One region of the Pseudomonas sp. BF-R-19 genome, then DNA from elsewhere that is predicted to be linked to it. Evidence: riboswitches for the same ligand, from Rfam matches in the RefSeq annotation. Region 1 holds a riboswitch; the other holds the start of a gene.
What was found. Region 1 has a riboswitch for cobalamin ahead of cobW (cobalamin biosynthesis protein CobW). Riboswitches for the same ligand answer to the same signal wherever they lie in the genome.
Positions count from the first base shown of each region.

Region 2: linked by a shared signal. The riboswitch ahead of cobO (cob(I)yrinic acid a,c-diamide adenosyltransferase) and the one ahead of cobW (cobalamin biosynthesis protein CobW) in region 1 are both predicted to bind cobalamin.

Region 1 is NZ_JAHBDN010000034.1:86,547-91,678, reverse strand. It holds gene cobN (cobaltochelatase subunit CobN) at 1-2,509, opposite strand, end outside; gene cobW (cobalamin biosynthesis protein CobW) at 2,513-3,583, opposite strand; cobalamin riboswitch at 3,686-3,899, opposite strand; cobalamin riboswitch at 4,076-4,302, shown strand; gene KGB28_RS05055 (CbtB domain-containing protein) at 4,423-4,614, shown strand; gene KGB28_RS05050 (CbtA family protein) at 4,626-5,132, shown strand, end outside.
Region 2 is NZ_JAHBDN010000073.1:1,033-6,164, forward strand. It holds gene bluB (5,6-dimethylbenzimidazole synthase) at 1-365, opposite strand, end outside; gene KGB28_RS21690 (cobyrinate a,c-diamide synthase) at 362-1,762, opposite strand; gene cobO (cob(I)yrinic acid a,c-diamide adenosyltransferase) at 1,759-2,370, opposite strand; cobalamin riboswitch at 2,452-2,685, opposite strand; gene KGB28_RS21700 (hypothetical protein) at 2,839-3,423, shown strand; gene KGB28_RS21705 (PQQ-dependent sugar dehydrogenase) at 3,491-4,804, shown strand; gene KGB28_RS21710 (O-methyltransferase) at 4,911-5,132, opposite strand, start outside.

The sequences.
Region 1 (5,132 bases):
CTTCAGTCCAGTCCGCCTTTTGTGGGAGCGGGCTTGTCTCCGGGCGGCGTTCCGACGAATCGGTTGAGCATTCAACATTGATGTCGATTGACCCACCGCTTTCGCGAGCAAGCCCGCTCCCACAGGGGTTATTCAAAACGTCCGAGATCAGTCGTGTGGCGAATAGCTCGAGGCGTTCGCGGGTATCGCCCGCCGTGCGCCAGGTGTCTTCGCTGATGCCCACAAGAGCCTCGGGGCGCGGCCCAGTCCACGGCTCGGCCAAGGCGCAATCGAGCGGATCGAACCCTAGTCCGAAGGCCTTGGCCAGTGCCCGCAGCAAACTCGACTGCGCGCCCCGCCCATCGCCTCGTGGAATACGCAACAACGCCAGCAAGGTGTCGATACGCAAACGCCCGGTGGGCGATTCGCCGAACACATGCAGGCCGTCGCGGATCTGCGACTCTTTCAAGTCGCACAGGTAAGTGTCGAGTCGCGGCAACCAGATCGCCGCATCGGCGTCGCTGTCGAGCTGTTCGTCCAGTTGCAGTTCACGGTCGATGTGTGTGTCACGCACCAGTTGCAGGATGTCGCGTTGCAACTCTCGGGCGCGGCGTGGATCGAGCAGTTGCGCTTCGTAATACTCGTCCGCCAACAATTCGAGGTTGCGCAGCGGCCCGTAGGTTTCGGCGCGGGTGAGCGGTGGCATCAGGTGATCGATAATCACGGCCTGGGTGCGCCGCTTGGCCTGGGCGCCCTCGCCCGGGTCGTTGACGATGAACGGATAGATGTTCGGCAGCGGCCCGAGCAAAGCATCTGGCCAGCAGTTTTCCGAGAGCCCCACGCCCTTGCCCGGCAGCCATTCGAGGTTGCCGTGTTTGCCGACGTGGATCACGCCATGGGCGCCGTAAGTGTTGCGCAGCCAGAAGTAGAACGCCAGGTAACCGTGGGGCGGCACCAGGTCCGGGTCGTGATACACCGCGCTCGGGTCGACCTGATAACCCCGGGCCGGTTGAATGCCGACGAAGGTCAGGCCAAAACGCAGGCCGGCGATCATCATCCGCCCGCTGCGACACATCGGGTCGCTTTCCGGCGCGCCCCAACGTTCGAGCACCGCCGCGCGGTTGGCTTCGGGCAGTGCATTGAACATCGCCAGATAGTCATCCATCCCCAGGCTTTGCTGGCACGGACGCAGGTCGAGGGTCTCGAGATCGTTGCTGACGCCACCCAGCAACTGCTGGATCAGCGCGGTGCCGCTGTCCGGCAACTCAGCCGGCAACGGATAACCTTCGGCATGCAGCGCCCGCAGGATATTCAGCGCGGCGGCCGGGGTATCGAGGCCGACGCCGTTGCCGATGCGACCGTCGCGGGTCGGATAATTGGCGAGAATCAAGGCAATGCGTTTTTCCGCATTGGGCACCCGCGCCAGATCGACCCAGCGCCGCGCCAGTTCGGCAACGAAATCCATGCGTTCCGGTTGTGGCCGGTAGCAGACCACATCCGACTGACTGCGTTCACTGCGCCACGCCAAGTCCTTGAAACTGATCGGGCGGCTGATGATGCGTCCGTCCAGTTCCGGCAAGGCAATGTGCATCGCCAGGTCACGGGGGCCGAGGCCCTGTTCGCTGGCGCGCCAACCCGGTTCGTTGTCCTGGGCGCAAATCGCCTGGATCACCGGAATATTGCGGCGAAACGGGCGCAGATGCGGTGCTTCGGGACTGGATTGGGCAAAGCCGGTGGTGTTGAGGATCACCGAGACGCTGGCCTCGTCGAGCCAGTCCTCGACCACGCAAAGACAACCGGGCTCTTTCAGACTGGCCAGCGCGATCGGCAACGGATTCAACCCCGCGGCCTGCAAGCGCTGGCAAAAAACATCAATGAAAGCCGTGTTCGCCGCCTGCAAATGCGAGCGGTAAAACAGCACCGCCGCCACCGGTTGACCCGCTTGCCAATCGGCTTGCCAGTCACTCAGTGCGGCGCAGTGTTTGTGCGGATGGTATATCGCCGTGCGCGGCAAGGTTTGCGGCTCGCCCCAGGTGTAATCACGGGCCAGCCAGCGGTTGGCCAGACAGCGGAAGAAATCGAGGGCGTTGCCCATGCCGCCCTGGCGCAAAAACTGCCAGAGCCGGTCGCGATCCTCCGCGCCGACGGTGCTCAGGTCACTGAGCTCCGGATCCGGGCGATCATCACCTGGCACCAGAATCACCTGCACACCGCGCTGCGACAGCTCGACCAGGCGCTCAATGCCGTAACGCCAATAGGCGATGCCGCCGTGCAGCGAAATCAGGATCACCCTGGCGTGACGCAGCACTTCATCGACGTACAAATCCACCGAGGCATGATTCTGCACCTGCATCGGGTTGGCCAGGCGCACGCTCGGGTAATCGTCGGGCAACTGCTGCGCCGCTTCGGCGAGCAGCGCCAGGCTGGAATCGCCGCTGCACAGGACCACCAGTTCGGCGGGGGTTTGTCCAAGGTCGGCAATGTTGTCATCCGACACGAAACCGCCGGGCTGGGTCCTGAGCAGGTGCATGGCTTACACGCTGAGCGCGGCGCGCAATTGCGCTTCGAGAACAGTGGCGTCCAGTTCCTGGCCGATCAGCACCAGACGGGTGACTCGCGCTTCTTCGGCGCCCCACTGGCGGTCGAAGTGCTTGTCGAAACGCGTGCCCACGCCCTGGATCAGCAGGCGCATCGGCTTGTTGGGGATCGCCGCAAAACCCTTGACCCGCAGGATGCCGTGTTGGACCACCAGTTGGGTCAGCGCATCCAGCAGCAGGCTTTCGTCGGCTTGCGGCAGTTCGATGGAGATCGAATCGAAGGCGTCGTGATCGTGGTCATCATGATCGTCGTCGCCATCGTGATGATGGTCGTGGTGGCTGTGACGGCTGTCGATGTGTTCTTCGGAGCCGGCACCCAGGCCGATCAGCACGTCCAGCGGCAGGCGACCGCTGCTGGCTTCAATGATTTTCACCGCTGGCGGCAATTCCTCGGCGACTTCCAGGCGCACGCGGGCCAGGTCCGCCGGGTTGATCAGGTCGGCTTTGTTGAGGATCACCAGGTCAGCGCTGGCCAATTGGTCGGCGAACAGTTCGTGCAGCGGCGATTCGTGGTCCAGGTTCGGGTCGAGCTTGCGCTGGGCGTCGACCTGATCCGGAAACGCGGCGAAGGTGCCGGCGGCCACGGCCGGGCTGTCAACCACGGTGATCACCGCATCCACCGTGCAGGCGCTGCGGATTTCCGGCCACTGGAAGGCCTGCACCAGCGGCTTGGGCAGGGCCAGGCCGGACGTTTCGATGAGGATATGGTCGAGATCACCGCGACGGGCCACCAGTTCGCGCATCACCGGGAAGAATTCTTCCTGGACGGTGCAGCACAGGCAGCCGTTGGCCAGCTCATAGACACGGCCGTAGGCTTCTTCTTCGGTGCAACCGATGGAGCACTGCTTGAGGATTTCGCCGTCGATGCCCAACTCGCCAAATTCGTTGACGATCACCGCGATGCGGCGACCCTGGGCGTTGTCGAGCATGTGCCGCAGCAGCGTGGTCTTGCCCGAGCCGAGAAAGCCGGTAACGATGGTGACGGGGAGTTTGGCCAGTGTTTTCATCGGATGCCCTATGGCTAATGTGGCGGGCATACGGGACGACGACCGACAACGCGGACGCGCGTGCCTGAAGAGTTCGCCACCGGATCACCCCGCCCGGTTGAAAGTGAGAATCTGTGACGAGGCAGGTCTCCTGGCTGACGGTGTGCCGGCCTTGAGCCTGGCATTCGCTGCGCCTTCCCGCCGGCCTCATGGATTGAGCCTGCAGTGGCGTGGCAACGAACATCACCGTTCACAGTTGCGGGGGCAGCCGCGGCATCGACCGCGTTCCCTTCTTAGCTTCGGCAGACGCCGAAGAACCTCGAAAGCGCAAGGCTACGCATGGTCTTGGGGCGGGTCAATGTCTTGTGGTGCCCTCACTGGCCCCATCGCGAGCAAGCTCGCTCCCACAGATGACCGCGTTCCAATGTGGGAGCGAGCTTGATCGCGATGAAGGCGACTCGGTCTTCAGTTGAGAACCCTTGCCAATTGACGCCCCACCCCCGCCCATGCTCTCCTACACACCTTGTTACGGGTGCCCTTCACAGGGTGAAACGGGAAACCGGTGAATCATGTGCTTTACTCTTAAGCCATGTCAGTCCGGTGCTGCCCCCGCAACGGTAAGCGAGCGAAGCGTCAGATCCACTGTGCCACTGCGGCATGGGAAGGTGATGCTTTCAGGTTCAGGCCCAGGTCTTTGCCCCTCGTGAGCCCGGAGACCGGCCCGCAACACAAAGTGACCAGTACGGTCGCTGAACCAACAAACCCGCGGTGGGCGGGCGCTGTTTGAACCTCTGCGCGCCTGGTCGTGCGGGGGTTTGCATACGCTCTTATTCCCCGCTGACAGACCAGAGGGAAACGCCATGTCGATCATCAGCAGCGCCGAACACACATCCGCGAGCACCACCTCAACCCTGACCCAACGTCTGGCCGCCGCCGTCTGCGCGTCGATCCTGGGCGCCTGCCTTGTGTATTTCGCCGGCTTCTCGCACATCGAAGCGGTGCACAACGCCGCCCACGATACCCGTCACAGCTCCGCGTTCCCGTGCCATTGAGAGCTGTCGACATGATCAAGCGTATTGCGCAAACCGCAGGTTTCACCGGGCTGTTGGCCGCCCTGTTGCTGACCCTGCTGCAAAGCTTCTGGGTCGCTCCGCTGATTTTGCAGGCCGAGACCTACGAAAAAACCGAACCGGCCGCTGTTGAAATGCATGAACACGCCGACGGTGCGATGGCTGCCCATACCCACGATGCACAAGCCTGGGAGCCGGAAGACGGCTGGCAGCGCGTGCTGTCGACCACCGGTGGCAACCTGGTGGTGGCCGTCGGTTTCGCCCTGATGCTGGCCGGCCTGTACACCTTGCGTGCGCCGACCAAAACCTCGCAAGGCCTGCTCTGGGGCCTGGCCGGTTATGCGACGTTCGTGCTCGCGCCGACCCTCGGCCTGCCACCGGAACTGCCAGGCACCGCTGCCGCCGATCTGGCACAACGGCAACTGTGGTGGATCGGTACCGCCGCCTCCACCGCCGTCGGTATCGCGCTGATCGTGTTCAGCCGGCACTGGCTGATGAAA
Region 2 (5,132 bases), on a different contig from region 1:
CGACCGAAGATATGCTGCTCGCGGTCGTCCATCAGTGCGGCGACCAGTACCTCGGCGCAATCGTTGATGCCTTCGACCTTGAGCTTCATGAACTCATCGCTGCGCTCGCCGAGGGCGAGCGCAGTGCGGATGCGCTCTTCTTCCACCAGGGCCTGGATTTGCCCGCGCAAGGCGCGATCGCTGATGCGGATGAAGCGCCAGGGCTGCATCAGGCCGACACTGGGAGCCTGATGCGCGGCCTCGAGCAGGCGCCGCAGCAATTCGGGCTCGACGGTGCCGCCGCTGAAGTGGCGCATGTCGCGGCGCTCGGCGATGGCACGATAGACCGCTGCGCGTTCGGCTTCAGAGAATGCGTTGTCGCTCATGGCCGCTTCGCGAGCAAGCCCGCTCCCACATTTGAAGGTGAGCGGCCTGAAGAAACGCAATCCCCTGTGGGAGCGGGCTTGCTCGCGAAGGCGGCTTCAAGGTCCGGCGCAAACAGCGCGGCAATCGCCGAGGGGTTCGACGGAAAATAAAAGTGCACATAAGAGGCGGTCATCCGCCCCTCACGGTAGACCGCCTCCGCTCCGCGCCCGCCGTTAGGGCTCAAGCCCCGGGCAATCGGCGGCAGTTCAGTGGTGGTCAGCGAATGGTGATAGGTGTGCCCGCGCAGCAAACCTTCCGGCAATTCCACCGCTTGCAACGCCAGCGCTGCCAGACGCTTTTGCATCACCGCATCACCGGCCAGCAAGCCAACCAGTTCGGCGCGAGTGCCCTCGACATCAGTCAGGGAATCGAGCAGATACAGCATGCCGCCACACTCGGCGAGCAACGGTTTGCCTGCTCGGTGGTGGGCGCGGATCGCGTCGAGCATCGCAGTGTTTTGCGCCAGCGCAACATGGTGCAGCTCCGGGTAACCGCCCGGCAGATACAGGCTGTCCGCCTCCGGCAACGCTCGGTCGCGGATCGGCGAGAAGAACGACAACTCGGCGCCCATCGCCCGCAGCAGATCCAGGCTCGCGCCGTAGGTGAACGCAAAGGCTTCATCGCGGGCGACGGCAATGCGCACTCCGGCCAGCAGCGGCTCGACCGCGATGACATCAGGGGCGGCGAACTCGACCGCTGGTGGCAGCGCGACCTCGCAACTGCTGGCCAGGGCATCGGCTGCCGCATCGAGGCGCAGGTCGAGATCGTTCAACTCACTGGCCTGCACCAGCCCCAGGTGTCGGCTCGGCAATTCGATCCCGGTTTCCCGGGACAGCGCGCCGTACCAGCGCAAACCTTCAGTCAGGCTGCCTTCGAGCAGTTGCGCGTGGCGCAGCGTGCCGACACGATTGGCCAGCACGCCGGCGAACGGCAAGTCCGGCTGATAACGCGCCAGCCCCAGGGCCAATGCGCCAAAGGTCTGGGCCATGGCGGTGCCATCGATCACCCCCAGCACCGGCACACCGAAATGCCGCGCCAGATCGGCGCTCGACGGCGTACCGTCGAACAGCCCCATGACGCCTTCGATCAGGATCAGGTCGGCTTCAGCGGCGGCTTCCCACAACAACCGGCGACTCTCCTGCTCGCCGACCATCCACATGTCCAGTTGATACACCGGCGCACCGCTGGCGCGTTCGAGGATCATCGGATCGAGAAAGTCGGGGCCGCACTTGAATACACGGACCTTGCGCCCCTGATTGCGATGCAATCGGGCCAGTGCCGCGGTGACGGTGGTCTTGCCCTGGCCGGAAGCTGGCGCGGCAATCAATACCGCCGGACAGTGCCGAGGCTGACTCACAATTCGACGCCTTTCTGCGCTTTGATCCCGGCCTGAAAAGCGTGTTTGATCACGCCCATTTCGGTGACGGTGTCAGCCATCTCGATCATTTCCGGCTTGGCAGCACGACCGGTGACCACCACGTGTTGCATCGGCGGCCGGGCCTGCAAGTCACTGAGCACCTGATCGAGATCGAGGTAGCCGTGCTTGAGGGCGATGTTCAGCTCATCCAGCACCACCAGACCGATGGACGGATCGCGCAGCAGTTGCTGCGACACTGCCCAGGCGGCTTCGGCGGCGGCGATGTCGCGCTGGCGGTCCTGGGTTTCCCAGGTAAAGCCTTCGCCCATCACGTGAAAACGCACCTGCTCGGGAAAGCGCCGGAAGAACAACTCCTCCCCCGTGCTGTTGCGGCCCTTGATGAACTGCACCACGCCGCATTGCATGCCGTGCCCCATGGCGCGGGCAAGCATGCCGAAAGCCGAGCTGCTCTTGCCCTTGCCGTTGCCGGTCAGTACCAGCAGCAGGCCACACTCGTTCGGGGAATTGGCGATGCGCTCGTCGATCACGGCTTTTTTGCGCTGCATGCGCGCCAGATGGCGTTCGTCACGATCGGGGGTATCAGTCATGGGGGAGCTCTCCGTTGAGGCAGGAATAACGGCGGGCAGGCACAAGAATAGAAGGCAAAAAGCCTGGCATCGCCCACCGTGATGCCGCTGGATGAATCAGGCCGGTCTCCGGGCTCATGAGTGGCGCGGGGCCGGACTGTGCGCCTTCCCGCATCGAATCGACACAGTGGCATCACACACAGTTTTCACTCATTTACCGTTGCGGGGGCAGCGCCGGAATTGCGGGCCTTCGACCAACAGAAGGACTCACTCACCGGCTTCCCTGTTTCACTCTGTCGACCCAAGCCACAGAGCACCTGAAACAAGCCGCGAAGGTTAGAGGGTTGGGGGTGGAGCGTCAATTAAAGCCGGGAGGCCATCGACCGAATAACTGCCATCAATCAATAAACTGACGTCAATCTTGTGCCACGCTCTCAGCAGTGATATCAAAGAGCCACAAACTCACAACACAACAACAAGGGTGAGCCCATGCAAGGCATGATCATCAGCAATCCAAAGCTGGAATTCCTGCGCCCGGTGCTTGAGCGCTGGTTCGAATGCATCGACCGTTACAATGCCGTCCGCGGTGATGGCGACACACCGTACTGGCACGACGAAAAGGCCAATCTCGGACTGCTGTCTGCCGCCGCCTGGATGGCCGAGATGGTCACGCTGCAACAAGCGCCCACCCGCAAACAGATGGAAGAAGGCGAACGCAACAGCCGCGCCGACCTGCTCCTGGCCTCGCCTGAAACCCGCGCCTACATCCAGACCAGCCAGCGCTGGCCACGGGTCAACAGCCTCAACCTGTCCCAGGCCTTGCTCGACATCGCCAGCGATGCGAAGCGCCTGAGCCACGCCAGCGACCTGAAACTCGGCTGCCTGTTCGTCGCCCCGCAAAAAGCCCAGCAGGGCGCCACGCCGGAAGAACTCCAGGACATGGTCGACGACCTGCAAAAGGAACACAGCTGCGCTGTCGCCTGGTATTTCCCTTATGCCTACCGCAAGTTGCGCAACGAAGCCGGCAACTATCACCCCGGCATTGCGGTGCTGTTCAAGGAAGCACGCGGCTGAGGGGTTGAACCATCGGACGACAACGCTTCTCTATGATTAGAACAAGGCATTCATAGGGAAGACCAGCATGCGCACGCCCCCGCTCGCTCTCGTTATCGCGCTTGGCGCAGGGCTCGCCGCTTGTGGCGAGACCTCCCGCCTGCAAGTCTCCGACGGTACCGGCCCGTCACCTCAACTACCTGAGCCCAACAAGACACTGGTTCCGACCGTGAACATCGCCCCGGCCATCGGCTGGCCACAGGGTGCGAAACCCATTGCCGCCACGGGCACTCAAGTGGCTGCTTTTGCCGAAGACCTGGATCACCCCCGCTGGCTTTATGTACTGCCCAATGGCGACGTGTTGGTGGCGGAAACCAGTGCACCACCCAAACCCGAAGACGGTAAAGGCATTCGCGGCTGGGTGATGAAGAAAGTCATGGGCCGCGCCGGGGCCGGTGTGCCCAGCGCCAACCGCATCACCTTGCTGCGCGACAAGGACCACGATGGCGTCGCGGAAACCCGCACGGTGTTTCTGCAAAACCTTAACTCGCCCTTTGGCATGACCCTGGTCGGCAATGACCTGTATGTGGCCGACACGGATCGCCTGCTGCGCTTTCACTATGAAAGTGGCGATACGCAGATCAAGTCGCCGCCGGTCAAGGTTGTCGACCTGCCGGGCGGCCCGCTGAACCACCACTGGACCAAAAACGTCATCGCCAGCAGGGACGGCAGCAAGCTCTACGTGACCGTGGGCTCCAACAGCAACGTCGCCGAAAACGGCATGGACAAGGAAGAAGGTCGCGCGGCGATCTGGGAAGTGGATCGTGCCACCGGCCAGCAGCGGATCTTCGCCTCCGGCCTGCGCAACCCCAACGGCATGGCCTGGGAACCGCACAGTGGCGCGCTGTGGACCGCGGTCAACGAACGGGATGAAATCGGCAGTGACCTGGTGCCGGACTACATCACTTCGGTGAAGGACGGCGCTTTTTATGGCTGGCCGTACAGTTACTACGGCCAGCATGTCGATATTCGCGTCGAGCCGCAAAACCCGGACCTGGTGGCCAAGGCTATCGCCCCGGACTACGCCGTCGGCCCGCACACGGCATCACTGGGCCTGACCTTTGCAGAAAACAGCAAGCTGCCGCCGCCGTTCACCCAAGGGGCATTCATCGGGCAGCACGGCTCATGGAACCGCAACCCCCACAGTGGCTACAAAGTGATTTTCGTGCCGTTCAGCGCGGGCATACCCGTCGGAAAGCCCGTTGAAGTGCTCAGCGGATTTCTCAACGACAAGGAACAGGCCATGGGACGCCCGGTGGGTGTGGTGATCGACCGCCAGGGCGACCTGTTGGTGGCCGATGATGTGGGGAACAAGGTGTGGCGGGTTTCGGCAGTCAAGTAAGTCACTTGACCTGTGGGAGCGGGCTTGCTCGCGAAGGCGGTGCTTCAGTCAGAATATTAGTCGACTGACAGCCTGCATTCGCGAGCAAGCCCGCTCCCACAGGGGCTCAGCGTTTGCGGCAAAGGGTCAAACCATCGCCCAACGGCAACAACGACAGATCCACCCGCACATCGTCTTTCAAGGCCCGGTTGAGCGCCTGGATCGCCCGGGTGTCCGCGCTCTCGGGGCTGGCCTCAAGCACGCGCCCGCTCCACAGGGTGTTATCGAACACCGCCAGACCACCAACCCGCAGCAATCGCAGGGCGTGTTCCAGATAAGCCGGGTAGTT